2 regions of the Geobacillus sp. CAMR5420 genome follow, and region 1 is predicted to be linked to the other one. Evidence: a T-box and tRNA genes for the amino acid it is inferred to sense, from the RefSeq annotation. Region 1 holds a T-box; the other holds one or more tRNA genes.

What was found. The T-box of region 1 lies ahead of alaS (alanine--tRNA ligase). A T-box ahead of a tRNA ligase gene usually reads a tRNA of that ligase, here a tRNA-Ala.
Region 2: it encodes a tRNA-Ala, which carries the amino acid that the T-box ahead of alaS (alanine--tRNA ligase) is inferred to sense. The anticodon was not compared.

The regions. Positions count from the first base shown of each region.
Region 1 is NZ_JHUS01000054.1:5,616-23,950, forward strand. It holds gene DI44_RS04370 (YrhC family protein) at 250-498, opposite strand; gene DI44_RS04365 (bifunctional cystathionine gamma-lyase/homocysteine desulfhydrase) at 561-1,694, opposite strand; gene DI44_RS04360 (cysteine synthase family protein) at 1,697-2,620, opposite strand; gene mtnN (5'-methylthioadenosine/S-adenosylhomocysteine nucleosidase) at 2,896-3,603, opposite strand; gene DI44_RS04350 (class I SAM-dependent methyltransferase) at 3,618-4,265, opposite strand; gene DI44_RS04345 (YrzA family protein) at 4,455-4,664, shown strand; gene DI44_RS04340 (YrrS family protein) at 4,778-5,401, opposite strand; gene DI44_RS04335 (penicillin-binding protein 2) at 5,468-7,240, opposite strand; gene greA (transcription elongation factor GreA) at 7,357-7,833, opposite strand; gene udk (uridine kinase) at 7,944-8,579, opposite strand; gene DI44_RS04320 (U32 family peptidase) at 8,581-9,849, opposite strand; gene DI44_RS04315 (peptidase U32 family protein) at 9,868-10,797, opposite strand; gene DI44_RS04310 (O-methyltransferase) at 10,794-11,447, opposite strand; gene mltG (endolytic transglycosylase MltG) at 11,885-12,976, opposite strand; gene DI44_RS04300 (DUF1292 domain-containing protein) at 13,219-13,518, opposite strand; gene ruvX (Holliday junction resolvase RuvX) at 13,534-13,950, opposite strand; gene DI44_RS04290 (IreB family regulatory phosphoprotein) at 13,955-14,221, opposite strand; gene alaS (alanine--tRNA ligase) at 14,289-16,925, opposite strand; T-box leader at 16,972-17,196, opposite strand; gene DI44_RS04280 (AI-2E family transporter) at 17,244-18,305, opposite strand.
Region 2 is NZ_JHUS01000013.1:392-13,608, forward strand. It holds tRNA gene DI44_RS13555 (tRNA-Met) at 237-313, shown strand; tRNA gene DI44_RS13550 (tRNA-Asp) at 318-393, shown strand; tRNA gene DI44_RS13545 (tRNA-Phe) at 568-643, shown strand; tRNA gene DI44_RS13540 (tRNA-Thr) at 878-950, shown strand; tRNA gene DI44_RS13535 (tRNA-Lys) at 1,396-1,468, shown strand; tRNA gene DI44_RS13530 (tRNA-Gly) at 1,476-1,550, shown strand; tRNA gene DI44_RS13525 (tRNA-Leu) at 1,556-1,641, shown strand; tRNA gene DI44_RS13520 (tRNA-Arg) at 1,647-1,720, shown strand; tRNA gene DI44_RS13515 (tRNA-Pro) at 1,727-1,800, shown strand; tRNA gene DI44_RS13510 (tRNA-Ala) at 1,809-1,881, shown strand; tRNA gene DI44_RS13505 (tRNA-Met) at 1,902-1,978, shown strand; tRNA gene DI44_RS13500 (tRNA-Ile) at 1,984-2,060, shown strand; tRNA gene DI44_RS13495 (tRNA-Ser) at 2,080-2,170, shown strand; tRNA gene DI44_RS13490 (tRNA-Thr) at 2,379-2,454, shown strand; tRNA gene DI44_RS13485 (tRNA-His) at 2,462-2,534, shown strand; tRNA gene DI44_RS13480 (tRNA-Gly) at 2,706-2,776, shown strand; tRNA gene DI44_RS13475 (tRNA-Ile) at 2,783-2,856, shown strand; tRNA gene DI44_RS13470 (tRNA-Asn) at 3,066-3,140, shown strand; tRNA gene DI44_RS13465 (tRNA-Ser) at 3,148-3,240, shown strand; tRNA gene DI44_RS13460 (tRNA-Glu) at 3,245-3,316, shown strand; gene DI44_RS13455 (phenylalanine--tRNA ligase beta subunit-related protein) at 3,616-4,281, opposite strand; gene queG (tRNA epoxyqueuosine(34) reductase QueG) at 4,334-5,476, shown strand; gene DI44_RS13445 (amidase domain-containing protein) at 5,538-6,401, shown strand; gene trmL (tRNA (uridine(34)/cytosine(34)/5-carboxymethylaminomethyluridine(34)-2'-O)-methyltransferase TrmL) at 6,422-6,895, shown strand; gene DI44_RS13435 (PrkA family serine protein kinase) at 7,220-9,115, shown strand; gene yhbH (sporulation protein YhbH) at 9,424-10,581, shown strand; gene DI44_RS13425 (hypothetical protein) at 10,654-11,346, opposite strand; gene DI44_RS13420 (LacI family DNA-binding transcriptional regulator) at 11,613-12,590, shown strand; gene DI44_RS13415 (response regulator) at 12,649-13,217, opposite strand, start outside.

The DNA.
Region 1 (18,335 bases):
CGGTGCACGTTCATTCCCGGTCGGCGGAAGGTCGAATAGCCGTTTGATAGAATGGATGCGTTACTGTTGTCCACATCATCATTGTCATTGTCTTCGACCTCCCTTTGGAAATGATGCTACGTAGGCAATTATATCCAAAATTATTTCCATTGTAAACCGTTTTTTTGCAAAATAGGCAAAAAGCTTGCTTTCCCTTGAATGCCAGCATGGTGGCTAAACAAAAACCCGCCTTTCGGCCAAAAGGCAGGTTTACGGTTCGAACCGCTTTTCTTCTTCCTCAAGACGGCGGGCATAGCGGGCGGCTTGGCGCAAACAGGAAAGCGACGCGGTAAAACAGACGGCGACTGCCAATAGGGCGAACGGCTTTTTCGCTGTCTCAACCGCTCCTGGGATGATCGTTCCGAAATAGAGAAACGCTCCAAACGCGAACAAGACGAGACTGTATGTTTTAAAGTCGCCCGCCTTGGCCCGCAGCTCGTTTCGTTGCTGCTCGTTCAAGCCCGATCCCTCCTCTCCCCTTTCACTGTATCATACATGGACAGAAGGGGGGAGCGGCAATTTCAGCCAAGCGCCTTCGCCAAATCGTCAAGCAGATCGTTGACATCTTCAAGCCCGACCGACAAACGGATCAGGTCATCGGTAATGCCGAGCTGTTCGCGCCGTTCCTTCGGGATCGAGGCGTGCGTCATTTTCCCTGGCAACGAAATTAAACTTTCGACCGCCCCTAAGCTTTCGGCAAGCGTAAAGTAGCGCACGCGCGACAGCACTTTCTCGGCGCGCTCCAAGCTGCCGACATCAAACGAAATCATGCCGCCAAATCCGCGCATTTGCTTTTTCGCCAACTCGTGGTTCGGATGATCCGGAAGACCTGGATAATGGACGCGCTTGACCGCCTTGTGTTCAGCCAAAAAAACAGCGATTTGGCGCGCATTTTCTTCATGTTCCTCCATCCGCACGGCGAGCGTTTTCATCCCGCGCATCAATAGCCATGAATCTTGCGGCCCGAGCACGCCGCCGGTTGAATTTTGCACGTAATGGAGCCGCTCGGCAAGCTCCGGCGTGCGGACAACCGCCAACCCAGCGACGACGTCGCTATGGCCGCCTAAATATTTCGTCGCGCTATGGATGACGATATCGGCGCCAAGCTCAAGCGGCGTCTGAAAGTACGGAGTGGAAAACGTGTTATCGACGATCAATAGCAGCCCATGCGCACGGGCAATGGCGGCGGCGGCTTGCAAGTCAGTGATTTTCAACAGCGGGTTCGTCGGCGTTTCAATATAGATGGCTTTCGTATTCGGCCGGATGTGCGCCTCGATGTTGGCGACATCGCTCGTATCGACGAACGTCGCCTCAAGCCCGAACCGATTCAGCACGTTCGTCATGACGCGATACGTGCCGCCGTACACATCGTCAGTGAGCACTAGATGGTCGCCGCTTTGAAACAACATCATGACGGCCGTAATTGCCGCCATACCGGAAGCGAACGCAAAGCCGGCTTCGCCGCCCTCGAGATCAGCGATCAGCTTCTCAAGCGCCGCGCGCGTCGGGTTGCCGGTGCGCGAGTATTCAAACCCTTTATGCTTTCCAACTTCTTCTTGCTTATACGTACTCACTTGATAAATCGGGACCGACACCGCTCCAGTATGCGGATCCCCCGGAATGCCGCCATGAATGAGCATTGTTTTCCGCCTCATCGTTACCTCCCACCTTCATAAATGTGTTTGCTTAAATAGCGTTCGCTCCCGTCCGGAAAAATGACGACGATATTCGTCCCTGGCTTTGCCTTCTCTGCTTCCATCAAGGCGGCATGAAACGCGGCGCCGGACGAACTGCCGACCAAAAGCCCCTCCTGTCTCGCGAGTTCGCTGACGCGCCGGAACGCGTCATCGTCCGCGATCGTGTAGATGGCATCAAAATAATCCGGATCCATAAACGGCGGCAAAAACTCCATGCCGATCCCTTCCGTCCGATGCGGACCCGGCTTGCCGCCGCCTAAAATCGAGCCTTCCGGTTCCACGATGACCGTTTTAATGGCCGGGTTTTTTTCTTTTAAAAACGTCGCTGTCCCCATAAACGTGCCGCCGGAGCCGGCGCCGGCGACAAAAATGTCGATCTGTCCGTCCAAATCGTCCCACAGCTCCGGACCGAGCGTCTTGTAATACGTCCTTGGATTGGCCGGGTTTTGGAACTGCTGGGGGCAATAGGCGCCTGGAATCGTGCGGGCGAGCTCCTCCGCTTTGCGGATTGCTCCTTCCATTCCCTCTTCAGTCGGTGTATGAACGATTTGCGCCCCGAGCGCCTTCATCAGCTGTTGTTTTTCGATGCTGAATTTTTCCGGCACACAAAAAATGATGTTCACGTTTTTGCCGATCGCCGCCAGCGCCAGACCGATGCCGGTGTTGCCGGCCGTCGGCTCGATGATCGTGCCCCCCTCTTTCAGTTTTCCTGATGCAAACGCCTCGCGCAACAGCTCTTGTCCGAGCCGGTCTTTAATGCTTCCGCCAGGATTGAAGTATTCAAGCTTGGCGAACAGCCGAACGCCTTCCGGGAGGGGGAAGCGCGTAATTTCGACAACCGGCGTATGGCCGATCAACTCATGGATGCTTTTTGCTACGCGCATACAAGTCACTCCGTTTCTTCACGCTCAGTTTAGCAGCAAAACGGCGGTGTTCTGTTGTCTATATATAGATGCAATTTAAAGCTTTAACATTTTTCGTTTTTGCCGATCATTTCATCCGACTGTCGAGTGACCGAACAACACTGCTTAAAGACCCATTCATGGGTCTTTAAGCGAGTCGTTGTTCGGTCTTCCGTCACGCCTTAGTGTGACGGAGGCAAGCCATAGGCTTGCCTTCGACAGTCGAGAAAATAGACAAGCTGCTTTTTCGCTGCATCTTAATAGCGCTTCTGTTTCATAACGGAAAGCATCGACAAGACAAGTTCAGCCGAATGTTTCGCCGCCGTCTCCAAAAACTGTTCAAACGACACGTCCGACTCCTCACCAGCAATATCAGACAACGCCCGGATGATGACAAACGGCGTTCCAAATTGCACGCACACTTGGGCGATCGCCGCCGCTTCCATTTCGACGGCGCACAATTCCGGAAACTGACCGCGCACAAATTCGACTCGTTTTGGATCGTTCATAAACGAATCGCCGGTGGCGATCAAGCCGGTCACTGCCTGCAGGCCATCAAGCCGCGCCGCCGCCTGCTTGGCCGCCTCAACAAGCGCCTCATCCGCCCGGTAGCGCGCCGGCAGGCCAGGCACTTGCCCGTAAGCGTAGCCGAACGCGGTCACATCGACGTCATGATGGACGACTTCCTCGGAAATGACAAGATCTCCGACACGAAGCGAAGGCAAAAATCCGCCGGCCGAACCGGTATTGATCACGAAATCAGGGCGAAAGTGATCAAGCAGAAGCGTCGTTCCCATGGCGGCGTTCACTTTGCCGATCCCGGATTTCAACAACACCGCCTCCACGCCGTCAAGGCGCCCTTTGGAAAATTCGCACCCGGCGATGACCGTTTCCTCGCGCCCTTCCATGCGCGAACGCAAAATCGCCACTTCCTCTTCCATGGCTCCAATAATGGCTGCTTTCATCGTTCTCCCTCTTTCTATGTCGTTTGTTTCACCGCCTCCATCACCCAGACGAACGCGTTTTGCTGCGCAAAGGAGGCGGAAAAGCCATGCTTGGAAAACAGTGATGCCAATACGTCAAGCGTCGTATAATATTCGCGTTCCAAATCGTCGGCCAAATCGTGGAAGCCGCGCGCTCGGGCTTCCTCAATCGCCTGGCGGAACGCCTCTTTGTCGCGAAACGCCGTATCGGCAAACACTATTTTACCACCCGGATGGAGCAATTGACTATATTTGGCCAGCGCTTCGTCTTTTTCCGCATCCGTCAAATGATGAAACGCATACGTGCTGGCGATCGTGTCGATCGGCTCCGGCGGTGTCGGAAATTGCAAAAAATCGCCGTCCAGAATGACCGCTCGCCCGCTGAGCTTTTCCGCCGCTTTTTTCCTCATCGGCGCCGATGGCTCGATCCCGTACACCTGCTTGCCGCGCTCAAGCAGCTTTTTCGTCAAGTTGCCTGTGCCGACGCCAAACTCGAGCACGACTTGGCCGGCTTTGTCGGCGACCGTGCTTAAAATGCGGTCATAACCGGCAAACACGTCTCGATATTGCTCATCGTATCCTTCGACCGATCGGTCATACGATTCCGCCCATTGCTCAAACAAGTCAAGAAACTCTCTGCCCATATGGTCACACCCCAAAAAAGTTTATAATTCCTATAAATATAGTATGTTTTTTTCGTATTGCCTGCTCTTACTGTAGCATATGTTTTTCCCTTGTTCAACGATCATGTTCGTTCGTATTGTTCCCCCTTGTACTCCGGTGGATGAGGGCGGGAAAATTTGCTACACTGACAATGGAAAGGAGGAAGAACGATGCCGAACATTTCTCTTGATTTGATCGAGGACAAAATCGAATTTTTTGAAGCGGACGACTTGCGGACGCTCGAGAAAAAAATCAACGAACAAATTGAACATAACAAGGCGCTCTTGCTTTCCGTCCATCATGTATCCCATCAAATGCACGTCATGGAAAACGGAAAGCGGTGGTACAGCGCAGTCGTTCATTTCAAAGCGAAAAAATAACAGGCGCCCTTCGTTTTTGGGCGCCTGTGTATTTTTCCGCCGCTAATGAACCGCCATTGTTTCACTGATGCCGCCAAAGTTTCGAATATCTCCGCTTCCCCTCATCATGCCGCTTATGGCTTTTGCTTCAACTTTTGCACTTTCGTCGGCTTCCAGCCTTCGTTCGTCACCCATTCAATGTACACTTTGTAATGGGCGGTTTGATCTTTCGTCGAAATCGTCGCGACTGCTTTGTTCGGCCCGTTGTTGCCGATGAACCAAACGATCATCTCCTCCGGGGCGATGCCGGTCGCATAGCTGACGGCATCGAGCATTTCCTTCCAGTCGACCGAATCTTTCTTAAACACCGTTTCATGCGGCTCCGTTTGCGTCGTACCGATCGGCTGCCATGCCGGGTTGACGATTTCTTTTTCAACGTTGGACCCCGGCGGGCCCGGCGTTTCTGTCATGCCCGCTTCGCTCGTTTCATCGGTGGAAGCAGCATCTTCTTCCTCGGCGGGCGTTTCGGCTTCCGCCGGCGCCGCCGCTTCGCCTGTTTCCACTTCCACCCGCTTCGCATTGGCCGCTTCTGTTTTGGCTTCGCGATCAACCGCCTTCTCGCTCGGCTGATCGCCAAACAGCAAGTTCCCGCCGACAATCAAAATGAGCAGCACGACAACGGCAATGGCTCCATTGAGCCAACGGTTGATTCTCCGCCGCTTGGCGCGGGCGGCAAAGCGTGTCCCCATTTGCGCCACCGTCTCCTCTCCCTTCTTTGGATGATGTTCGTGCTGGAAACATGGATTCCCCTTACATTTGGTTCGTCACTTCACTTCATTTTTGGCGTGGTCATAAGCATAAAGCGCCTCGACTGCGGCGGCGAACACATCATTCGTCGAGGCCCGCCCGCTCGGGCAGTCGAGCTCAACGACAGCGAGGGCGTATTTCGGGCGGTCGGCTGGAAAATAGCCAGCAAACCATTTATTAATGAATTCAGCACCGCCGTCCATTTTTCCTGTCTCCGCCGTCCCGGATTTGCCGGCGACCGGATACGGCAGCGAACGGAAGCGGCGGCCGGTGCCATCCTCTTTGGTGACAACGCTGCGCAAAAGCCGCTGCAGCTCTTCGGCCGTCTGCGGCGCGATCGGCGCCATGTCTGAAGCCGGTTGAGGCGGAAACGAAAAGAGGGTCGCACCGTTTTTATACAGCACTTTGTCAACGGCCCGCACCTGAAGCGCTTCGCCGCCGCGGGCGATGGTCGCCATCATGTTGGCGACGCCAAGCGGCGAGACGCGTACATTTTTTTGCCCGATCGCCGTTTGCGCCACCGCAAGCGGCACCCTCTTGTCGCGCGGATCATGCCAAATCGTTCCTTTCTGCTCCTCCGGGAACTGACGGAAATGCTCTTCATGGTACACCGCCCCTTCCCAGCCGGCCGTCGGATACAGCCCAAGCTTTCTCGCATACGTTTCAAACGCATCGGGATCGTGCTCGATCAACTGCTTGCCGAGCGTGGCGAAAGCATTGTTGCAACTGACGGCAAAGCTGTCCGCTAAATCAAGCATGCCGTAATCATGCTCCTCATCGCGGGTTTTGCCGTCAATTTTTCGGCTGCAGTCAAACGTTGTCTCAAGCGAGGCGAGCCCCTCATCAAGCGCCGCGGCCGCAATGACTGTTTTAAAAATCGAGCCAGGGATTTGCGGCAACACTATTTGGTTTTCCGCCCCGCGGTTTTTGTACGGATCACGCGGATCCATGTTTGGGCGGCTGACCATGGCGAGCACACTGTTTGTGTCAATATCCAGCAAAACGAGACCGCCTTTTTTCAACCCGTATCGGTCAACGATCTGCTCCATCTCTTGCTGCAAGTCACGGTCAAGCGTCGTTTGCACGGTGACGGGATAAAACGGGTTGCCCGTATCGCTGTATTTGACATCGAGCCCAAACAGCGGCCGCCCTTCGGCGTCAACGTGATAAAGCAGCTTCGTTTCGCCGTCGGCGAGCAAAAACTCATCAAACGCCTTCTCAAGTCCTTGAATGCCCACTTCGGTCTTTGGCGGCAGCGGCCGTTTTGGATAACGCTTCTTGATGAGCTCCTGATCTGGGCGGGTGAAGCCAAGCAAATGCGGAGCGTACACCACCTCAAGAGAGTATTGTTTATTGACAGCTAAGACGCCCGGAATGCGCAAATCGTTAATTTGCTTCATTTGCTGGGCGCTCAAGGCGAGCGGCTCTCCATCCTTCTCTAAGACGAACGGACCGTCCGCCTGCCCAAGCTGGCGGCGGATCTCTTCTTTAGAGACGCCGGTGATGCGGGCGACTTGTTCCATCGGCCATTTCATCGTCGTTAAAAACGGGAATAAGACAAGCGACGGCACGTATCGCTTCGTGAGCGGCGCGCCATTTCGGTCGACGAACGAGCCGCGCCCGTCGTCAATGATCAGTTCTTGTGTCCGCTGGGCGACGCTTTCGGCAATTAAATTATGATTGGCGAACGACTCGGCGTCAATCAGCTGGATCTGCGCCAATCGCCCGACAAGCAACAACAAGCCCAGTTGAATGAGGGCGAGCATGGCAAGCGTTCGTTTTTTCCACATAAAGAAAACACCTCATCATCAGTGTTGACGAGGTGTTTCCGTTTGAAACGTCAAGCGGCGGCAATTTTCTTCGCTTCGCACACCGCCGCTTGTTCAGGTCGGCCGCCTCCTGCTTCTTATTTCACAGCCACGATTTTCACAAGCATTTCCCCGCCCGGCGTTTGCACCGTCACCTCATCGCCGACGCGGCGGCCGAGAAGCGATTTCGCAATCGGCGAGTCGTTGGAAATTTTCCCTTCAAACGGATCGGCTTCAGCGCTGCCGACGATCGTATACGTCTCTTCCTCGCCGTCTGGAAGTTCAATGAACGTGACCGACTTGCCGAGCGAGACGACGTCCGGGTTTTCTTTGTCTTCTTCAATGATGACGGCGTTGCGGATCATGTTTTCAAGCATTTGGATGCGCGATTCGACAAACGCCTGCTCATCTTTGGCAGCATCGTACTCCGAGTTTTCCGACAAATCCCCGAACCCGCGCGCAATCTTAATGCGCTCCACCACTTCTTTCCGCTTGACCGTTTTTAAGTACTCAAGCTCTTGTTCCAGTTTCTCTTTTCCCTCTTTCGTCATCGGATACTGCTTTTCGTTCGCCATTCATCTCACTCCTCTATATATTCTGCATTATGTAAAACGTACGAACAGCAAAAACGGCTGTTCGTACGCTTACTTGTTATATAATATATTGTTTTGTCTCTGTTATGTTATTACAAAACCGCTTTTTGTTCAAGAACTGTGCGAATTTTTGCCACCATTAAATCGATGGCGACGACGTTCTGTCCGCCTTCCGGAATGATCACATCCGCGTAGCGCTTCGTCGGTTCGACAAACTGGTTGTGCATCGGCCGGACGACGGACAAATATTGCTCGATGACCGAATCGAACGTGCGGCCGCGCTCTTTAATATCGCGGATGAGACGGCGGATGATGCGGATGTCCGGGTCGGTGTCGACATATACTTTAATGTCCATTAAATTGCGGAGTCGCTCATCCTCCAAGACAAGAATGCCCTCCACGATGATGACATCCTTTGGCTCCACGCGAATGACGTCGCTTGAGCGAGTGTGCAGCGTATAATCGTACACCGGCTTGTCAATCGGCTCATAGCGAAGCAGCTTATGAATATGCTCAATCAACAAATCGTTGTCAAACGCCAGCGGATGGTCATAGTTCGTCTTCAGCCGCTCTTCAAACGGAAGATGGCTTTGATCTTTATAGTAAAAGTCTTGCTCCAAAACAAGGATCGAGCGGTCGCCGAAATGGTCGTAAATCGCGCGGGCGACGCTCGTCTTCCCCGAGCCGGAGCCGCCGGCGACGCCGATGACAACGGGCTTCTTCCCCATCTTAATTCTCCTTTCTCATCATGTTGTACGGGAAGAGAGGGCGCTTGACCTTAAACTTCACGATTTGCAGCGGATGGCGCGCCGCATCAAGCTCGTTGCCGTCTTCGTCCCAAATTTTCTCAATCACTTGGGTGAAGTTTTCAATTTCCGGACCGAAAAATTCGACTTCATCGCCCGGGCGGAAATGGTTGCGCTGCTGGACGGTGGCGATGCCCGTCTCCGGGTCATAGCCAAGCACCAAACCGGCGAATTCATGAGTCGTTTTCCGGCTGTGCGTCCCGTACATATGGTTCGTATAATCCGGGAAGCCGTCAAAGAACGACGGCGCCGTCTCGCGGTTGGCGCATTTCTCCAGCTCCCGCACCCACTCTTCGCGGATCGTGAAATGGTCTGGGTCAGCGCAGTAGGCATCAATGACTTTCCGGTAGACACTGACAACCGTCGCCACGTAATGGATCGATTTCATCCGCCCTTCAATTTTCAAGCTATCCACACCCAATTCGATCATCACCGGAATGGCGCGGATTAAGTTCAAATCTTTCGCGCTCATCGCAAACGGAGCGTCCCCTTTTTCAAACAACGGAATTTCCCGGCCGTCCGAGAGCTGATACAAATCGTAATCCCAGCGGCACGACTGGCAGCATCCGCCGCGGTTTGAGTCGCGCGCCGTCATATGGTTGCTCAATACACAGCGGCCGGAGTAGGCGGAACACATCGCCCCATGGATGAACGCCTCGATTTCAATATCGACTTTCTCTTTGATCTGCCGGATTTCTTCTGCGCCCACTTCACGAGCGAGCACAACCCGCTCGAGCCCTTCCTCTTTCCAAAATTGGACCGCTTTCCAGTTGGTAAGCGATTGCTGCGTGCTTAAATGCACTTCAAGCTTCGGCGCCACCCGGCGCGCCGTTTCGATGATGAGCGGGTCGGCGACGATGATGCCGCAAACACCGGCATCTTCAAGCGCCCGCAAATAGTCATCAAGGCCAGGGATGTTTTCGTTATGGGCGTAAATATTGGCCGTTACGTATACTTTGGCTCCGTATCGATTGGCAAATTCGACCCCTTCGCGAATTTCCTCGATCGTAAAGTTGTCGGCGTTGGCGCGCAAGCTGTACTCTTGGCCTCCGATAAAGACGGCGTCTGCGCCGTAATGGACGGCGATTTTCAGTTTTTCCAAGTTGCCGGCCGGGGCGAGCAGCTCTGGCTTTTTCACAATGACGCGCTTGCCGTCAATGATTTCGGAGATGCGATCATTTTTTAAAAGCATGCTGCTTCCCTCCTTTTCTCAATAAATGGTCTCTTTGAAGAAAAATCCGGTGTCGATGCGGCGATGCGGCGGCTGAAGCGCTTCAACGGCCGCAAGCAGCTCCTCTTTTTCCCGTTCGTACCGCTCGCGGTCATCCGCGCATAAATCGATGGCGCGGCGGTACAGCTTCGTCACTTCGGTAATGTAGCGCGGCTCGTGCAAAATCCCGTCAATTTTAAAGCTGTCGATGCCGGCCTCGACCATGTCGCCGAGCTCATCGATCATGCAAACATCGTTCGGGCTCATAATATGCGTGCCGTTTTCGTCTTCAAAAATCGGATATTTGTTGTCGCGCTCTTTGTCGTAAAGAAACATCCCTTTTTCGTACTTCTTCCGTTCAACTTCCATCACTTTCCCTTGATATTCAAAATAGCTGCCGATCAGCGAGCGCTTCGATTGGTACATGCACATCGCGCCGTGCACTTGCACCTCGATTTCCACTTCGGCATGGGCTTTGATTTCCAAAATGGCGTCCATGTTCAACTCGCGGGCCAAGACGGCGCGCTTCGCCCCTTTCCGGCCCCAATAGTTGCACGCATACCAGTTCGTCGCTGTCGTCTCCGTGCTCCAGTGGAGCTTCATGTGCGGCGCCGTTTCTCGGACAGTCAAGAGCACCGCGGGATCGCCGAAGACGATGGCATCGGCGCCGACATCAGCCAAAAACGCGACGTAGTCGCCAAGCTCGTCCACTTTATCGTTATGGAAAATGGCGTTCATCGCCACATACACGTTCATGCCGCGCCGGTGGGCGGCTTTGACGGCGGCAGCGACATCATGGCGGGAAAATTCGCCGGCAAGCCGCAAACCGTAGCGCTGCTCGCCAATGATGACCGCGTCCGCTCCGGCTTCAGCCAGCTCGTCGATATGGGCAACGCTCGTCGGCGTCACGAGCAATTCGGGTTTTTTCACTGTTCTTCACCTCGTTTTTTCGATATGGCGAGCCCATCGCCGACCGGAATGATGACCGTATCATAACCGCTTCGACTCATGAGCCACTCATTGTAGCGGCGAATTTTTCGGGCGATGTTCCAAAGCCGTCGATTGTCCGCCGGCGCTTCGGCGGCGACGAGCCCCTTAAACAAGACGTTGTCGCTGATGATGAGGCCGCCTGCAGCCACAAACGGCTCATAGAGCGTAAAAAAGCGCTCATATTGCCCTTTGGCGGCATCAATAAACAGCACATCAAACGGCGCGGCGGCCGCCACACCGGCCTCGACCGCGAGCGCATCGCCCAACACCGCCTCGATTTGCCGCTTGGTGTTCGTCTTTTCGATGTAAAAACGGGCGCGCTCATACCGCTCCCGGTCTTTTTCGATCGTCACAATGCGCGCGTCCGGCAGCGCCTTTGCCATCCGGATCGCCGAATAGCCGATCGCCGTGCCGATTTCCAAAATGCGGCGCGGCCTGATCAGCTTCAAGATGAATAACAGCACTTCGACGCTCACCGGATCCATGATCGGTATGCGGTGCCGATAGGCGTACTGCTCCATCTCCTCAATGTCCTCATCCGGCGCCGGACGCAGCTTTTGCAAGTACGAAACAATGTCATTGGAAAGCAAGAGGAATTCCTCCCTGCCGTCAGCAAACTGAAAAGCGCTCGCCAAAGTTGAACTATATAGATGCAACGAAGAAGTTTAATATATCCTTGACGGAAAAGCGGTTTGCCCATTTTCGACTGACGGAGGCAAGCCTGTGGCTTGCCTCCGTCACGCCTTGGCGTGACGGAAGACCGAACAACCGGCCTGCTTCACAGACCCATATATGGGTCTGGAAGCGGCGTTGTTCGGTCGCCCGACAGTCGATCAAATACTCGGGAAAAACTACAAATGGTAAAGCTTCAAATTGCATCTATATACAACCCGGCATTTGCGCTTTGTCGTCATGAAAAATAAGAGCCGCAAAGGACTCTTATCGTTGGTCTGTTCAACTATACTACCATAAAACAGCGGAAAAGCGAAGCCGTTTCACCCCACCGGCCATTACCTTCCGTTTTGACCTATTGTTTTCCAATATGCTTCGCCTTTTCCCGGTTATGCTCGGCCAACGTTTTCGTAAAAATGACCTCGCCGCCCGGTGTCGCCAAAAAGTATAAATAGTCGGTCGCCGCCGGTTCAAGCGCCGCTTCGATCGACATTACGCCGGCGTTGGCGATCGGCCCCGGCGGCAGCCCTTTATGAATGTACGTGTTGTACGGCGAATTGACCTGCAAATCTTTATACAACACACGCTCTTTATGTTCGCCAAGGGCGTACAAAACGGTCGGGTCGGTTTGAAGCGGCATGCCGCGGTGCAGCCGATTGTAAAACACGCTGGCGATTTTTTGGCGGTCAGCTTTTTCCGTCGCCTCTTCCTCAATGAGCGACGACATCGTCAACAGCTGATGCGGCGACATGTTCTTTTCTTTCATCGCTGCCTTATATGTGTCAAGCACAGCTGCCGTTTTCGCCACCATCGCCTCAATGATCTCTGAGAGCGGCGGCTTTTCGTCAGCAAACACATACGTCGCCGGGAACAAGTAGCCTTCCAGCGGATAGCGGATGCCTTTGTGAAAAATATCATCAGTCAACAAATCCGGGTGCATTTTCATCAGCCGTTCGATATACGCGCGATCGTTAAGCAATTTCATAATTTGTTCTTGTTTGTACCCTGTTTTCGCGGCAATGAGGTCAGCGATTTGCACCAATTGCGACCCTTCCGGAACGGTCAGCTTCAATCCGATTTTTAGCGATTTCCCCGTTTTTAACAGCTCAATGATGCGCGCCATTGGCATCGCCCGCGTCAACTCATACTCCCCAGCCTGGAAGCCGGATTCATTTTTCCAGCGGACATATAAGCGAAACACGGCCGCGCTTTTAATGAGCCGCTTTTGTTCGAGCTGCTCGGCAATCGCCGCCGCCGATGAACCGATCGGAATCGAGACATGGACCGGGGTGCGGTCATTCGGGTCGACGGGCTTAAGCGCTGAACGGATGTATAAGAAACTGCTGGCGCCGGCAATGACAAACGCCGCCAGCAGAACAGCACAGACAATCAAGACGATTTTCCGCACAAGCCGCGCCTCTGGCGCCCTAAAATCGTTCTGTTTCATCTTTGTCCTCCTTTCACCCGGCCATATTATACTACAAAGTTCCGCATTTTTCGCCCTTGACGGTCAAAAAATGCAAAGCCAGGGGAGGATACGCGCCGGTCAATCGAAGCCCTTCGCAACATTTGTCGGACAAACAAGAAGATGTCTGAACCATTGCATGGAACACAACTTATCGTTTCTCAGCGCATAATACGGCAATAAGAAAAGGGGCCCCGATCCTTTTGGCCCCCCTCTGCTGTCCGTTATTCGTCGTCTTCCTCTTCCTGTTCAGCGCAAAACGTATTCCATACTTCTTCGATCATGTCCCACTCTTCTTCCGTCTCGATTGGGAGCAGTTCGCCTTCTTTGTTCTCATCCCCAGGGATGAAGGCGGAAACGTGCACTTCCGTCTCGCCGTTTTCATCTTCCGCCTCGACGCCGACCGGATAGTAAAACACATACGATTTGCCGAAATCATCTGATTCAAACGTAAACAAAATTTCGCACAGCTGCTCGTTGCCATGTTCGTCGACAACGGTAATATGACGGTCTCCGTGTTCCATGTTTTCTCCTCCAATTTATCGTTTACTGTCCAAATATGACTGCAAAATGACGGCCGCCGCCATTTTGTCGATCACTTTCCGCCGCTTTTTCCGGCTGACGTCGGCAGCGATCAACATCCGTTCGGCGGCCATCGTCGACAGCCGTTCATCCCAAAGCACAACGGGCAAAGAAAACTCCTCTCGCAATTTGGCGGCGAACCGCTCGCTTGCCTCAGCGCGCGGCCCGAGCGTGCCGTTCATGTTTTTCGGCCACCCGACGACAATCGTATCGACGCCGTACTCATCGATGATGGCGCGCAGCCGCTTTAAGCCGTAGTCGCCGCGCTCCGTATCAATGGCGATCGTCTCCAATCCTTGCGCTGTAAGGCCGAGTTCGTCGCTAACGGCAACGCCGAGCGTTTTCGTTCCCAAATCTAATCCTAGCGTCCGCATTAGGTTAATCCTTTCGTTGCCCCTGTAAATAGAATTTCACCAATTCCTCGATTAATTCGTCGCGTTCAATTTTGCGGATGAGCGCACGCGCATCTTTATGGCGCGGAATGTAAGCTGGGTCGCCGGACAACAAGTAGCCGACAATTTGATTGATCGGATTGTAGCCTTTTTCCTGCAAGGCGCCATACACCGTCAACAACACTTCGCGAACGTTCGTCTCGGCCGGCTCCTCGGAAAAATGAAACTGCATCGTTTGGTCAAACGAGCTCACCGTTTCCACCTCGCTCCTTATTCAGGCACCCCGTCCTTTTACATCCATTGTACACGATCCGCGCCAATTAGGAAACGGATTTCACCCATGTTTCGACATAACCGAGCGCTTCGCCGACCTTGCTTGGGTCCTTGCCGCCAGCTTGCGCCAAATCCGGGCGCCCGCCGCCGCCCCCACCGCAACGCGACGCTACTTCTTTCACCAGCTTGCCGGCATGGAATCCTTTTTTCACCAAATCGTCCGTTACTGCGGCAATCAGTTGCACTTTTCCGCCCTGGGCGGACGCCAACACGATGACCGCCGTGCCGAGCTTTTGTTTCAAATCATCAGCCATGGCCCGCAGTTGATTCATGTCATTGGCCTGCACTTTTGCCGCCAACACCGGCACGCCGTTTACATCTTTCACTTGACGGGTGAGGTGCTCAGCTTCCATATGGGCGAGGCGGGCAGCAAGCGATTCATTTTCGCGCTCGAGCTCTTTCAGCTCGGCAAACAGTCCGTCAAGACGCGCATTCAATTCTTTCGGGCTTGTTTTCAGTTTTTGCGCCGCCTCTTGCAAAATAGCAAGCTGTTCGCTCATAAAGCGGTATGCCGCTTCTCCGGTCACCGCTTCAATCCGACGCGTGCCGGCGCCGATGCCGGACTCGGAGACGATTTTAAACAACCCGATGGCTGATGTGTTGGGCACATGGCAGCCGCCGCACAGCTCGAGGCTGTAGTCGCCGACTTTGACGACGCGGACGATGTCGCCGTATTTTTCGCCAAACAGCGCCATCGCGCCCATCGCTTTCGCTTCCTCGAGCGGTTTATAAAAAATGTCAACCGGGAGGCTTTTCCAAATTTGTTCGTTGACGATGGCTTCGATGCGCTCGAGCTCCTCTGGCTTCACTTGCCCAAAATGGGTGAAGTCAAAACGAAGCCGGTCCGGGGCGACAAGCGACCCCGCTTGGTTGACATGGCGGCCGAGCACGTCTTTTAGCGCTTGATGGAGCAAATGGGTCGCCGTATGGTTTTTTACGATGCGCATCCGCTTTGCTTCATCGACGCGCGCCGTATAGCGGGATCCTTTTTTCACCGTTCCGCGTTCGACGATGATCGCATGAAGATGTTGGCCGTTCGGCGCTTTTTGCACATCTTTGACGACCGCTGTTCCTGTTTCGCTTTCAAACACGCCTTGGTCAGCGATTTGTCCGCCGCTTTCGGCGTAAAATGGCGTCACATCGACGATGATTTGCGCCTCTTCGCCGGCTTTCACTTCCTCGACAAGCCGCCCGTCTTTGACGATGGCGATGACCGTCGATGCGGCAACAAGCTCATCGTAGCCGACAAACCGGCTTTCATCTTTAATGTCACCGAGCACTCCGCCTTGGACTTGCATCGAATCGACATCTTGCCGGGCCGCGCGCGCCCGTTCGCGTTGCCGCTCCATCTCGCGCTCAAATCCGGCATGGTCGACCGTCATGCCCGCTTCAGCGGCGTACTCTTCCGTCAGCTCGATCGGAAAGCCGTACGTATCATACAGGCGGAACGCTTCCTCGCCCGGAATGACGTCGCTTCCTTGCTCTTTCGCCTTTTCGATCACCTCCGCCAATATGGCGAGCCCTTCATGGAGCGTTTCATGGAACCGTTCTTCTTCCGTCCGGATGACGCGGGCGATGAAATCGGCTTTTTCTTTCACCTCCGGATAGTAGTCGTGCATAATCTCGCCGACGACCGGGACGAGTTCGTACATAAACGGACGGTCAATGCCGATATGTTTCGCATAGCGCACCGCGCGGCGGAGCAGGCGGCGCAGCACATAACCGCGGCCCTCATTTGACGGCAGCGCCCCGTCGCCGATCGCGAACGTCACGGCTCGAATATGGTCGGCGATCACCTTAAAGGCGACGTCTTTGTCCGGATCTTCGCCATACCGCTCGCCGGCGATCTGCTCGGTCGCGCGGATGATCGGCAGGAACAAGTCGGTTTCAAAGTTCGTCGGCACGTCTTGCAAAATCGAGCACATCCGCTCCAAGCCCATGCCGGTGTCGATGTTTTTCTTCGGCAGCGGCGTGTACGTGCCGTCCGGGTTATGGTTAAACTGCGAAAAGACAAGGTTCCATACTTCTAAATAGCGGTCATTTTCCCCGCCTGGGTACAGCTCCGGATCGTTCGGGTCGTTGCCGAACGCTTCGCCGCGGTCGTAAAAGATTTCCGTGTTCGGACCGCTCGGGCCTTCGCCGATGTCCCAGAAGTTGCCTTCAAGGCGAATGATCCGCTCTTCCGGCAAGCCGATTTCGTTGCGCCAAATGTTGTACGCTTCCTCGTCTTCCGGATGGACGGTGACGGACAACCGTTCCGGATCAAAACCGATCCATTTGTCGCTCGTCAAAAACTCCCATGCCCAATGGATCGCTTCACGCTTGAAGTAATCGCCGATCGAAAAGTTGCCGAGCATTTCAAAAAACGTATGGTGGCGCGCCGTTTTCCCGACGTTTTCGATGTCGTTGGTGCGGATCGATTTTTGCGCGTTGCAAATGCGCGGGTTTTCCGGAACGATGCGCCCGTCAAAGTATTTTTTCAACGTCGCGACGCCGCTGTTGATCCACAACAGCGACGGGTCGTCGACCGGAATGAGCGATGCGCTCGGCTCAACCGCATGGCCTTTTTCTTGGAAAAACTCTAAAAACATGCGCCGCACTTGGGCGGATGTCAGCTTTTTCATGATGATCCTCCCCTTTCGCCTTTTATATAAAAAAACTCCCATCCCCTGCAGGGACGAGAGTTATGCTCGCGGTACCACCCTGTTTATGGGCAAAAAACGCCCATCACCTCTTTGGCCGTAACGCAGCCTTGCGTCAGGTTTTGCCTGCGCTCCGGATTAGCCTTCTGTTGCCCTTCATCTGGAATTTCTTTCAGCCGCGGAAATTCCTCTCTGTGCGCGAGCTCGCGCGTTAAGATGGACTGCAACATACTCGATCCGTCATCGCGTTATGTATTCGCTTTTTTCATTGAAAGATTATAGACAAGCAGAGAGCATTTGTCAATGCGAAGCATAATGCTCTTTCCAATGGGCGAGGGCCACTTTCAGCACCGCCGCCGTCGGAACGGCGAGAATGAGGCCGAGCACGCCGGCGAGCTCGCCGCCGGCAAAGAGGGCGAGCATAATGACAAGCGGATGCATATGCACGCTTTTGCCGACGATCAACGGCGACAAGATGTTCCCTTCTAAAAACTGCAAGGTAAAAATGATGACAAGCACGATCACGACCATTTTCAGCGAGACGGTGGCAGCCAAAATGACCGCTGGAACGGCGCCGATCAGCGGGCCAAAATACGGGATGATGTTCGTCACGCCAATGACAAAGCCGAGCAACAGCGGATAATCCATGCCCGCAAGCCACAAGCCGAGCGCCGCTGCCAGACCGATCGCCGCACAGACGAACAGCTGGCCGCGAATGTAGCCGCCGAGCGATTCATCGACATCCTTCAAAAACGCCATCCCCGGCCCACGCCACCGCTTCGGTGTCATGTACCAAACCGCTTTTTTCAACACATCGATGTCTTTTAACATATAGAAGACGATAAACGGAATGATCAACAGCGTCGCCGCCGAACCGATGAACGATTTGGCGGCGTTGATCGCCATCGCGACGGCGGCCGCCGCTGCCTGCTCGATCTCGGCAAACATCGCCTCGATGCGTGTGTGCACCTCAAGCGGCCAATTCGACGTCTCGTCGTGGATGTGGCGCACCCATTGGCGGTATGTATTCATCAAAGACGGCAGCTGTTCATCCAGTTCACGCAACTGGGCGATGAATAGCGGCACGCCGCGGTACAAGCCGTAGCCGACCAAACCGAAAAACAACAAATAAATCAACAAAATGGCAAGGGCGCGCGGCATTCCTTTGCGATGGATGGATTCCACAAGCGGGTAGAGCAAATACGTAATAAACGACGCCAGCAAAAACGGCGTCAACACCGTTGCGATAAAATCAATGACCGGCCGCCAAACGTCTTTCATCCGAACGATCAAATAGATGATTGCCGTCATGAGCAGCCATTTTCCGATGCGAAAGAACGACAGCCATTGTTGCTCGCCCATCGCCACACCTCCTACCGTTTAGTGTAGGAG
Region 2 (13,217 bases), on a different contig from region 1:
GCATTCGACATCTTCGAGTTCGCTGGCAGAGGAAGAGGCAACGAAAATGCAATTTGAGCATTGTCAAAACTTAAGTATATTCTTATCGCTGCGGGGTGGAGCAACGAGCCTTCGCTTCGTCGAATATGCTGCGAGTTGCCTCGACGCATTCGACATCTTCGAGTTCGCTGGCAGAGGAAGAGGCAGTCTTAAAGAAACACTTAGAGCGTTATCAAATGAGATGAATTTCTTACCGTCGCGGGGTGGAGCAGTCCGGTAGCTCGTCGGGCTCATAACCCGAAGGTCGCAGGTTCAAATCCTGCCCCCGCAACCAATATGGTCCCGTAGTGTAGTGGTTAACATGCCTGCCTGTCACGCAGGAGATCGCGGGTTCGAGTCCCGTCGGGACCGCCATTCTTCCAAAATTGTGAAAGATGAAAAAATATGGCTCGGTAGCTCAGTCGGTAGAGACGAGCATCCGCATCGTCGAATCTGCTGCGAGTTGTCCCGACGCATCTGGCTTCTTCGAATGGGCTAGTAGAGGAAGGGACACAAAAGTCATCAACGAACAAGGGAAAAATAAGATATGGCTCGGTAGCTCAGTCGGTAGAGCAAAGGACTGAAAATCCTTGTGTCGGCGGTTCGATTCCGTCCCGAGCCACCATTTTTATCATAGTTCCGAAAGAAGGTTCCCGCTTCATGCAAAGCTAAGTGGGAGTAGTTCACAGACATGTCAGATGTTCAAACCACCCCGGCTTAGTTCAATGGGTAGCGACGAACATTCGCATCGTCGAGTCTGTTGCGAGTTGCCTCGACGCACTCAGCTTCCTCGAATCAGCTTGCAGAGGAAGAGGCACAACTAGGCAGACAACATGAGTCACTAACTAATTTTAAATGTGCCGGCTTAGCTCAATTGGTAGAGCAACTGACTTGTAATCAGTAGGTTGCGGGTTCAAGTCCTGCAGCCGGCATTCTTATTCCTTAATAACCCCTTAAGCCATTAAGGCGGCAACCGCGAGCCATTAGCTCAGTAACGAGCGCTACATCTTCGAGTTCGCTTCGAGTTGTCCCGACGCATCCTGCATCTTCGAATCAGCTGGCAGTGGAAGGGACATTGTTGTCTCGGAGTGTTATCCTAACTATGAGCCATTAGCTCAGTAACGAGCGTTACATCATCGAATTTGCTTCGAGTTGCCTCGACGCACGAGGCTTCCTTGAATTAGCTGGCAGAGGAAGAGGCAGGTAGAGCTAGGTAGTACCTAGAGTGTTGTCCTAACCATGAGCCATTAGCTCAGTAGGTAGAGCAACGAGCAAAGCATCTTCGGATTTGCTTCGAGTTGTCCCGACGCATTCGGCTTCTTTGAATCAGCTGGTAGAGGAAGGGACATCGTTGTCTCGGAGTGTTATTGAACCCATGAGCCATTAGCTCAGTAGGTAGAGCATCTGACTTTTAATCAGAGGGTCGGAGGTTCGAGTCCTCCATGGCTCATCGTCTTGCGGAAGTAGTTCAGCGGTAGAACACCACCTTGCCAAGGTGGGGGTCGCGGGTTCGAGCCCCGTCTTCCGCTCCACTTCCGCCGGGGTGGCGGAATTGGCAGACGCACAGGACTTAAAATCCTGGGGTAGGTAACTACCGTGCCGGTTCGAGTCCGGCCCTCGGCACTTGTGCGCTCGTAGCTCAATTGGATAGAGCATCTGACTACGGATCAGAAGGTTAGGGGTTCGAATCCTCTCGAGCGCGTTTTATCGGGAAGTAGCTCAGCTTGGTAGAGCACACGGTTCGGGTCCGTGAGGTCGCAGGTTCAAATCCTGTCTTCCCGATTTATCATGGGGCCTTAGCTCAGCTGGGAGAGCGCCTGCTTTGCAAGCAGGAGGTCATCGGTTCGATCCCGATAGGCTCCACCTTTTGACTTCTTAAATTTGGCGGTGTAGCTCAGCTGGCTAGAGCGTACGGTTCATACCCGTGAGGTCGGGGGTTCGATCCCCTCCACCGCCACCATTATCGGACCTTTAGCTCAGCTGGTTAGAGCAGACGGCTCATAACCGTCCGGTCGTAGGTTCGAGTCCTACAAGGTCCACCATTATTATTGTTGCTTTTTTGGAGGAGTACCCAAGTGGTTGAAGGGGTCGGTCTTGAAAACCGAGAGGCGCCGCAAGGCGCGCGGGGGTTCGAATCCCTCCTCCTCCGCCATGCACTTTAAAATCGTGCCGGCTTAGCTCAATTGGTAGAGACGAGCATTCGCATCGTCGAATCTGCTGCGAGTTGTCCCGACGCATCCCACTTCTTTGAATAAGCTTGCAGAGGAAGGGACACCGAGCATTTGACTTCCTCGAATTAGCTGGGAGAGGAAGAGGCACAACCAGGCAGACAACATGAATCACTAGCTAATTTTAAATGTGCCGGCTTAGCTCAATTGGTAGAGCAACTGACTTGTAATCAGTAGGTTGCGGGTTCAAGTCCTGCAGCCGGCACCAGAACGAGGCGACTATGGCGAAGTGGTTAACGCACCAGATTGTGGCTCTGGCATGCGTGGGTTCGATTCCCACTAGTCGCCCTTTTCATTATATTCTATATTTGCGGGTGTAGTTTAGTGGTAAAACCTCAGCCACGAGCATCTGCATCATCGAATCTGCTTCGAGTTGCCCCGACGCATCTGGCTTCTATGAATCAGCTGGTAGAGGAAGGGGCATGGAAGCAGCGTGGCGGATGTTCAACTAAATGATATGCGGGTGTAGTTTAGTGGTAAAACCTCAGCCTTCCAAGCTGATGTCGTGGGTTCGATTCCCATCACCCGCTTTTTATGGGCCTATAGCTCAGCTGGTCAGAGCGCACGCCTGATAAGCGTGAGGTCGGTGGTTCAAGTCCACTTAGGCCCATTATTTTCCATTGAATATTTTTGGGTCATTCGCTATAATAATGGGCGAACAATGCCCCATCGTTCCACAGCAAAATCGGAGCGACGAGCTTCACATCTTCGAATTCGCTGCGAGTTGCCTCGACGCATCTCGCTTCCTTGAATTAGCTGGCAGAGGAAGAGGCAACGAGCACATTTGGAAGATGTGCATAACATATAGTTATTCATCATTCCGCAATAGCTCAGCGGTAGAGCAACCGGCTGTTAACCGGTAGGTCGTAGGTTCGAATCCTACTTGCGGAGCCATTTCTTTGGAGAAGTACCCAAGTGGCTGAAGGGGACGGTTTGCTAAACCGTTAGGTCGCAGTTTTGCGGCGCGCGGGTTCAAATCCCGCCTTCTCCGCCATAATGGCCCGTTGGTCAAGTGGTTAAGACACCGCCCTTTCACGGCGGTAACACGGGTTCGAATCCCGTACGGGTCACTGGTTGCTGGCACCAGAGATTCTGGTGCCCTTTTGTACAATTTCTTTTGTCGATTTTTGCGTTTTTTTCTTGCGATGCGTGTGGAAGTCTGTTATAATATCTCTCGTTAGCTTTAAAATTACGTTATGATTGTTGGGGACAACGCAGTGTTTCGTTTCGTTAAAGAACGAGGCATTGCGTTTTTTTATTTACCACCCTAAACCGAGAAGACCCTCACTTCCACGCGTGAGCGTAGGGAGAGAGTTCAGGTAGGGAGGGAGTCCCCCGTTTCCAACGGCAGGAAAGTGGGGGGAGAAGATCAAATGAACAATTGGGCGTCGGCTTCGCCGCCATGAATTTGCACAAACATCGTTTGGATGGCTTGAAGCTGGCGCTTGGCGGTTTCTTCTGGCGTTGATGGGAGAAAGTAAACGATTTGCAAAGCGTTTTTCGTTTCTCTCGTCACGGCGGTCCGCTCCGAATCGACGATCGGACTGCCAAACGGCCCTCGTTCATCTTTGCTGACGAGTTTGTTGGCAAAGTTGACTGTGCGGCCGTTTAACGCGATGTATTCATCTTGTTCCGTGCCGATCGTGAGCGTCACTGTCCCGTTGATGCGGTCTAGATCATAGATGCCGAGCGGAATTTTATAATAGAGTGAAAAAAAGTTGTTTATGTCCGCCGCTGAATGGATAGGCGGAATGAAGCTTTTTTTCTGGATGCGTCGGTACAGGCTTTCACTTGACGGTCGATAGCGGCTTGGGTCCGTTCCGATTTGTTTGAAAGTACGGCGCCATTCGACCATCTCAGGGATGTCGGCAATCGACTTTTCCTGCAGCTCGATGTAAAGAGATTCTTGAAACAGCTCAAGCCTCCCCCTTAACATTTGCGGTGAATCGCTGACCTCGATATGATGATAGCGGATGACGCCGAATTTACCAGAAGGAAGGCGTTGCTTTAGTTGTTCTGATATCACGCATTTCATCTTGATCACCTCGGATTTCATTTTACCATATATGACGAAAGGAGGGAAAACGATGGATGTTATGGCATTAAAGCAGGAAGTCATTGAGTACAGTCGGTCAATCGGCATTGATAAAATCGGATTTGCGAGCGCTGATCCGTTTGTTGAATTAAAGGAACGGCTGCGCCGCCAGCAGGAGCTCGGCTATCAGTCCGGTTTTGAGGAACCAGATATTGAGAAACGGACGAATCCTTCATTGCTTCTTCCGGAAGCAAAATCGATTATTGCCATTGCTCTTGCCTATCCGTCTAAAATGAAAAATGCGCCGCGGGGGACAAAGACGGAACGGCGCGGCGTTTTTTGCCGCGCTTCATGGGGAAAGGACTACCACGATGTGTTGCGGGAACGTTTGCAGCAGCTCGAGGAGTTTTTGCTGGCCAAAGTGCCCCATGCCCGCGTTCGCTCGATGGTGGATACCGGAGAGCTCGCTGATCGGGCGGTGGCGGAACGAGCAGGGATCGGTTGGAGCGGCAAGAACTGCTCTATTATTACACCGGAGTTTGGATCGTATGTGTATTTGGGAGAAATGATTACGAATATTCCATTTCCCCCTGATGAACCGGTTGAAAACCGATGCGGCACGTGCACGAAATGCATTGATGCCTGCCCGACCGGGGCGCTTGTGCAAGGGGGGCAACTGAACGCACAGCGGTGCCTTTCCTTTTTAACGCAAACGAAAGGCTTTTTAGCCGACGAGTTTCGGGAGAAAATCGGGAACCGGCTGTACGGCTGCGATACATGCCAGCAAGTCTGCCCGGAAAATAAGGGGAAAGACTTTCATTTGCATCCAGAATTCGAGCCGGATCCGGAAGCGGTAAAGCCGAAGCTCATCCCGCTGCTTCAGATGAGCAACCGTGAATTTAAAGAAACATTTGGGGCCATGGCGGGTTCATGGCGTGGGAAAAAGCCGATTCAGCGCAATGCCATTCTGGCGCTCGCCCATTACAAAGACCAAACCGCGGTGCCGCACTTACTGCGTTTGTTGAAAGAGGATAGCCGTCCCGTCATCCGCGGGACGGCGGCGTGGGCGCTCGGGAAAATCGGGGATCCAAGCGCTAAGCCTTACTTGGAGGCCGCGCGGCAAACGGAGGCGGATGCCGATGTGATCGCTGAGATTGAAAAAGGACTGAAACTGTTGGCTGAGGCAAAGGAATAGGGAAAAAAACGCAGCTTCCCCACATAAGGTAGTAACAAAAACGAAAGTGGTGGAAAGCAGCATGAAAAAACAGTTGCGCGCGTGGTTGGATGAGCGAGCCCGCTCGTTTGTGTCGGAAAGCAATATCCGAAGCGAAGAGGCGGCAAGAAAGCAACGGCTTTGCCAAAAGCGCGGTGCGGAGATCGTCCGTTGCACGATCCGGGGACAAATTGTCGGCAGGCAGACCATCGAGCGGGAAGCGAAAGTTATGTATATTGCCCACCATCAATTTTTAATTAAGCAAAGGGGTTCACTATATATAGAAGAACAGGTTGAGGAGCGATGCGCCTGTTTTGTTCGCGGTGAGCTTGTAACTGATGAACCGATCAACCGGTTGGGGGGGGATATGGAGGCGCCGCGCGTCGAACGAGAGCAATGGACGGGGGAGCGTCTTTCTTACCAGTATGACCGCGCCCGGGCGGTGCGGTATGCGGAAACGTGGTGGAATCGGCATAACCCGGTGTTTCCGTCGTTTCCGGTGGATTGCACGAATTTTGTCTCTCAATGCTTGTATGCAGGCGGGGCGCCGATGACGGGCTATCCGAACCGGGCGAGGGGATGGTGGTGTCAACACGGAAGTTGGAGTTACAGCTGGGCTGTGGCCCATGCTTTTCGTTGGTATTTGAGCGGGTCGCGCATCGGCTTGCAGGCGGTGGAAGTGGCGGAGCCGGAGCAATTGATGGCAGGTGATGTCATCTGTTATGATTTTCAAGGGGACGGACGCTTCGACCACTCAACGATTGTGGTGGCGAAAGATCAGAACGGGATGCCGCTTGTGAACGCCCATACGACAAACAGCCGAATGCGCTATTGGTCGTATGAAGATTCAAGCGCCTATACGCCGAACATTCGCTATAAGTTTTTTCACATCATCGATCGCAAATAAACGTTGCTGAGGTGAAGGAAATGCCGCTTCATGTAGTGCTATACCAGCCAGAAATTCCAGCCAATACTGGAAACATCGCTCGTACGTGCGCAGCAACCGATACGTCGCTCCATTTGATCCGCCCGCTCGGTTTTTCTACGGATGATAAAATGTTAAAGCGCGCCGGGCTTGATTATTGGCCGTATGTCAATATTTCGTATTATGACTCGCTTGACGAACTATTCGCCCGCTTTCCGGAAGGGGAGTTTTATTTCATTACGAAATTCGGGCGCCGGTATTATGATTCGTTTGATTTCAGCGATACAGAAAAACATATTTTCTTTGTGTTCGGCCGTGAAACGACCGGACTGCCGAAGGAGCTGCTTGAGGCCAATATGGACCGTTGCCTTCGCATCCCGATGAATGACAAAGTGCGCTCGTTAAACTTGTCGAACACGGCGGCCATTTTAGTGTACGAAGCGTTGCGCCAACAACGGTTTTATGGGTTGTCATAAACAAAAAAACGACCTTCGCTCTGGAGGTCGTTTTTTTGGTCTTATTGTCTGACGCCTGGTTTGTCTTCATAGCCAGCGGTGAAAATGGCCGTCAAAAACGCAATGATAACCCCTAGCACAAGCAAAGTGCGCATCGTTTGTTCCTCCTTCATAATGAAAGTGGCAGGCGTTTCCCCTTTTATTATAGCGAATATGGCCAAGCATGTGAATGACCGCAGTTGGTTGTTAGGAGACAAAATTTTTTTTGCGGCGAATGATACGGGACATCCTCGCATAAATTGTAATAATCTTGCTGTTAGACATCCAAGGGTGAGGAGGTCCTTTATGGATATTTTGCAAAAAATCGCCCGGTATCGGGAAGAAGAAGAAAAGTTGAAATGGGAAGGAACGTTTGCTGAGTATTTAAAGATTTTAAAAGAAAAGCCGTGGGTGGCCCAGTCGGCTCATTCGCGTGTTTATAATATGATCAAAGATGCTGGGGTCGAAGAGGTGAATGGGCGGAAACGATATAAGTTTTTCAGCCAGCACCTGTTCGGGCTTGAGGAGGCGCTTGAGCGGCTCGTTGAGGAATATTTCCACCCGGCGGCGAAGCGGCTTGATGTGCGGAAACGGATTTTGCTGCTGATGGGGCCAGTTGGCGGCGGGAAGTCGACGTTGGTAACGCTCCTGAAGCGCGGGCTTGAGGAGTACTCCAAAACGGAGCGCGGAGCCGTTTATGCGATTAAAGGGTGCCCGATGCATGAAGATCCGCTTCACCTCATTCCTCACCATTTGCGCGACGATTTTTACCGCGAATACGGCATTCGCATCGAAGGCGAGCTGTCGCCGCTCAATATGATGCGGCTTGAGAAAGAGTACGGCGGACGCATTGAAGACGTGCTAGTGGAGCGCATTTTCTTCTCGGAAAACCGCCGCGTCGGCATCGGGACGTTCAGTCCGTCTGATCCAAAATCGCAAGACATCGCCGATTTAACGGGAAGCATCGATTTTTCAACGATCGCGGAATACGGCTCCGAGTCCGACCCGCGCGCGTACCGGTTTGACGGCGAGCTGAACAAAGCCAACCGCGGGATTATGGAATTTCAAGAGATGTTAAAGTGCGATGAAAAATTTCTTTGGCATTTGCTGTCGCTGACGCAAGAAGGCAATTTCAAGGCTGGGCGGTTTGCTTTAATCAGCGCCGACGAATTGATTATCGCTCATACGAACGAAACGGAATATCGGTCGTTCATCGCCAACAAAAAGAACGAGGCGCTCCATTCGCGCATCATCGTCATGCCGATTCCATACAACTTGCGCGTCTCGGAAGAAGAGCGCATTTACGAAAAAATGATCCGCGAAAGCGATGTCGCCGACGTGCATATCGCTCCACATACGTTGCGGATTGCGGCCATGTTTACGATTTTGACGCGGTTGAAAGAATCGAAGCGGCCGGATGTGGATTTATTGAAGAAAATGCGCTTGTATGATGGCGAAATGATCGAAGGATTCAGCGAGGTCGATGTGGAGGAGCTGAAAAAGGAGCATCCGGACGAGGGGATGAGCGGCATCGACCCACGCTATGTCATCAACCGCATTTCTGCCTGCATCATTCGCAAAGGAGTGCCGTCGATCAATGCGCTTGACGTGCTTCGTTCGTTGAAAGAAGGGTTGGATCAGCATCCGTCGATCACGAAGGAAGACCGCGAGCGGTACTTGAACTTCATTTCGCTTGTGCGTAAAGAATATGACGAAATCGCCAAACAAGAAGTGCAAAAGGCGTTCGTCTATTCGTATGAAGAGTCGGCGAAAACGTTGATGGATAACTATTTGGACAACGTCGAGGCGTACTGCAACAAGACGAAACTGCGCGATCCGCTCACTGGCGAGGAAATGAATCCGGATGAAAAGCTGATGCGCTCGATCGAGGAACAAATCGGCATTTCCGAAAATGCGAAAAAAGCGTTTCGTGAAGAAATTTTAATCCGCATTTCCGCCTATGCGCGCAAAGGGCAGCGATTTGATTACAACTCGCATGAACGGCTGCGCGAGGCAATCCAGAAAAAACTGTTCGCTGATCTAAAAGATATTGTGAAAATTACAACGTCGACGAAAACACCGGATGAGCAGCAGTTGAAAAAAATTAACGAAGTCGTCGCCCGCCTCATTGATGAATACGGGTACAACTCCACGTCAGCCAACGAATTGCTCCGCTATGTCGGCAGCTTGTTGAACCGCTAGGCATGCCTCAAGCGCTGAGGCATGCTTTTTTTATCCTCCTCCTCTGTCTGACCGAGTTGCACAGGGAGGGTCGAGCAAAGACGACGCAGCGAGCTTCGCTAAAAGGAAGAGAACAAGAGGGCGCGAAGCTGATAATCGGGCTTGTCTACTTTTCTATTTTCCTCATTCATTGGTCAATTATTTTGAATTTTTGCATACGATAAAATAAACCAACTTGGCATAGTGATGGCCCGTTTTGATGACGCCAACATAAGTATATGCGGGAAAGCGAAAAGTGTGAAAATGATTTTTTCAAAGGAGGGGAAAACATGAAGGGGAATTTTGTTGTATCGAAGGAAGACTGGTCCCTCCACCGCAAAGGATATGATGATCAAAAGCGCCATCAAGAAAAAGTGAAGGAAGCGATCAAAAACAATTTGCCCGACTTAATTACGGAAGAAAGCATTATCATGTCCAACGGGCGCGATGTGATTAAAATTCCGATCCGCTCGCTCGATGAATACAAAATCCGCTACAATTATGAGAAAAACAAACACGTCGGCCAAGGAAATGGAGACAGCCAAGTCGGTGATGTGGTGGCCCGAGACGGAAGCGGGGAGGGGCAGGGGCCAGGAAAAGGCCAAGGTGCTGGCGATTTGCCGGGCCAAGATTATTACGAAGCTGAAGTGTCGCTGATGGAGATTGAGGAAGCGTTCTTTAGCCAATTGGAGCTGCCCAACTTGCAACGAAAAGAGCTGGATCAAAATGTAACCCAACATATCGAATTTAACGACATCCGCCGCACCGGGCTGATGGGGAATATCGATAAGAAGCGGACGATGCTCGCTGCCTTCAAGCGCAATGCCATGAACGGCAAACCAGGCTTTTATCCGATTTACCGTGAAGATTTGAAGTTTAAAACGTGGAACGAAGTCGTCAAACCAGAATCGAAGGCGGTCGTCTTGGCGATGATGGACACAAGCGGATCGATGGGCATGTGGGAAAAATATATGGCACGCAGCTTTTTCTTCTGGATGACCCGCTTTTTGCGCACGAAATACGAAACGGTGGACATCGCCTTTATCGCCCATCATACGGAAGCAAAAGTCGTCAGTGAGGAGGAGTTTTTCACGAAAGGGGAAAGCGGTGGAACGATTTGCTCATCAGCCTACCGCAAGGCGCTTGAACTCATTGAGACAAAATATCCACCGTCGCGCTACAACATTTATCCGTTCCACTTCTCGGACGGCGACAACCTGACATCGGACAATGCCCGCTGCGTGAAGCTTGTTCAGGAGCTGATGAAAGTATCGAACATGTTTGGGTATGGGGAAGTCAACCAGTACAACCGCCATTCCACGCTCATGTCGGCGTATCGCAATATTAAAGACGAAAAATTCCGCTATTATATTTTGAAGCAAAAATCGGATGTGTTCCATGCGATGAGAACATTTTTCCGCAAAGAAGAAAGCAAGCAGCTCGTTTGACCCTCTTCATATGGCGAAAAGAGGGTTTTTCTTTTTGGAAAGGCGGGAGGGCGAGGCCCTCCCTAAAATAAGTTATTGCTTTTGCAGCGTCGCCGCCATGGCGAGTACGGCGCCAAGCACGTCTTCGTTGCTTGGAGCGTGCACGGTCAATAGCATCGGCGTTGGTTGGGCGCTGGCGATGACATGAACGGTGACACCGTCCGCTTGGGCAGTGTACCAAACGGCATCAGCGAACGGCTTAGGCAATCCGTTCGTTTGTTGGCGGGCGGCGTTGGCGTCAACCGCTTGGGCATGTTCTTTCGCCAGCTGCTCGTAGTTTGTTTCCCCCTCCGAAAGCAAGCGGATGCGGGCAAAGGCTTCGCCATGAAGCAAGACATCGGCGCCCGGTTCTTCGGCGTCAAGGGTCCATCCTTCCAAAACATAGAGGGAAAAATGTTGATTGTCGCTCGTTTGCAGTGTTGCAGTTTTCGTGATGGTTTGGTTTCCATCTTGGTAGGACAATGAAATGGTCGGTTGTGAAGCAGCGGGTTGTCCTCCTCCTGCCGCTCGTTGCTCTTCTTCGTTCTTTTTCGTTGATGTTTGCTCTTTTGCTTCCTTCGAAGGAGAAGGGTTCTTGGATGACGGCGCATCAGACGATGGTTTTTGATCGTCGGCTGTCTGCTCTTCCTTTGCCGCCTGTGTCGTCTCGTGCTCTTTCGTTCCACAGCCAACCAGCAAGACGGAGGCGACAGCGAGAGAGAACAACAGTTTCCAGTATCGAATCATGTTCATTCCTCCCTACGTTCCTATACCCCCCCATTATACCAATTGAAACGGTGGAAACAAACAGACTCGTTTCCCTATTTTTTTGTTTGTTTCGCGTGCAAGGCGATATGCGCCCCGCCCCAAACAGCGGCGACGAGCAGAATGAGTGAAGCCAATCCGCAAAGCATGCGGTCACCTCCTCGTGTATACTAGAACTAGATGGCAGGATGAATGTAATGTATGAAACGCGTTTCAAGTCAAGAGCTTTTATGGAGGGAAGTGGGAACGTGGCGAACATCCGTGATTTGGCGAAAGAAGCGGGTGTGTCGGTGGCCACTGTATCGAGGGTATTGAACGGATATCCGTATGTGAGCGAGGAAAAGCGGAAGGCAGTTTGGGAAGCAGCCCAGAAGCTTCAATATGTGAAAAATATTCAAGCCGTTCACTTGGCGAAGGGAAGAACAGCGATTGTCGGGGTCATGCTTCCGTACATTCACCATCCTTATTTTTCCGCTGTAATCGAAGGGATTTCCAAAGAGGCGCTTCGTTATGGTTACCAGTTGCTTTTGTTTCAGACAAACTATGAGGTGGAAAGGGAGCTTGAGGCGTTGGAACGGCTGCGGATGAAGCAAATGGATGGGTTGATCGTATGTTCCCATGAAGTGGACTGGGAAGCGTTTGCGGCTTATCAGGAAGACGGTCCCATTGTTTTATGTGAGCAGGTGGAAAGGTATGATTTTTTCACTGTCTATATCGATCACTACCAAGCGTTTGTCCAAGCGCTTCGCTACTTGATCAAAAAGGGGCACCGGCGCATCGGTTATTGCATCGGAAGAATGACCGGGCCGAACAGCCAAGCGAGGGCAGGGGCGTACCAGGATGTGTTGCGTGAAGTCGGCGTCCTTCCTCGTCGGCAGTGGGTTTTCGATGGTTGTCTATTTCTTGAAGATGGAAAGCGGGTTATGGAGCAATGGATCGCGATGGAGGAGAGGCCGAGCGCGTTGCTTGTGACGAGTGACCAAGTGGCGGCCGGAATCGTGCTCCATGCGCGCCGAATCGGGGTGCGCATTCCAGATGAGCTTGCCGTTATTGGTTTTGATAATGATCCATTGGCCGAAATGCTGGGCATTACAACCGTGGCACTCCCCCATTTTACGCTCGGGGAAAGAGCGTTCCGCCTTCTTCACCATTGGCTGGAGACAGGCCGTGTGGCGCGAAAACAGGAAGAGCTGCCTGCCCGGTTGCTGGTGCGGGATACGGCATAATAAGGCCTGGCTTTCCGTCTCTGACAACCAGCTTAAAGCCAAGTGAAACGGCGTCGTGTTATGTTGCTTTCAGATGGTACCGATTCACTGGTCGTCCGACGCCGCCGTATTGCACATCGAGCACGACTTTTCCTGTTTTCTCAAGGTACTCCAAATAGCGGCGGGCGGTGACGCGGGCGATGCCGACTCCTTCGGCCACTTCCTCGGCGGAAACAGGGAAGCGGTGCCCGCGCAAATAGGCGATCACTTTTTCCAATGTGACCTCATTCAGTCCTTTCGGAAGCTCGGAGGACGGTCCGGCCGGTTGTTCAGCCGCCCGCCTTAGGGCATCGAGTTCCACCTGGGTGAGCGATTCCTTTTCCGCAAGCGACCGGCGGAACGTCCGATAATTTTCCAACGCCTGTTTGAGCCGTTCAAATTTGAACGGTTTCACAATGTAATCGAAGGCGCCGTTTTGCAGGACGCGGCGCACCGTTTCAATGTCGCTCGCCGCGGTAATGGCGATGATATCGACTTCATGGCCGCGGGCGCGGATTTGTTTTAATGTTTCAAGGCCGTCCAGCTGCGGCATGTAAATATCGATCATTGCTAAATCCGGGTGCAGCTCGTCGATGAGGCGGAGTCCTT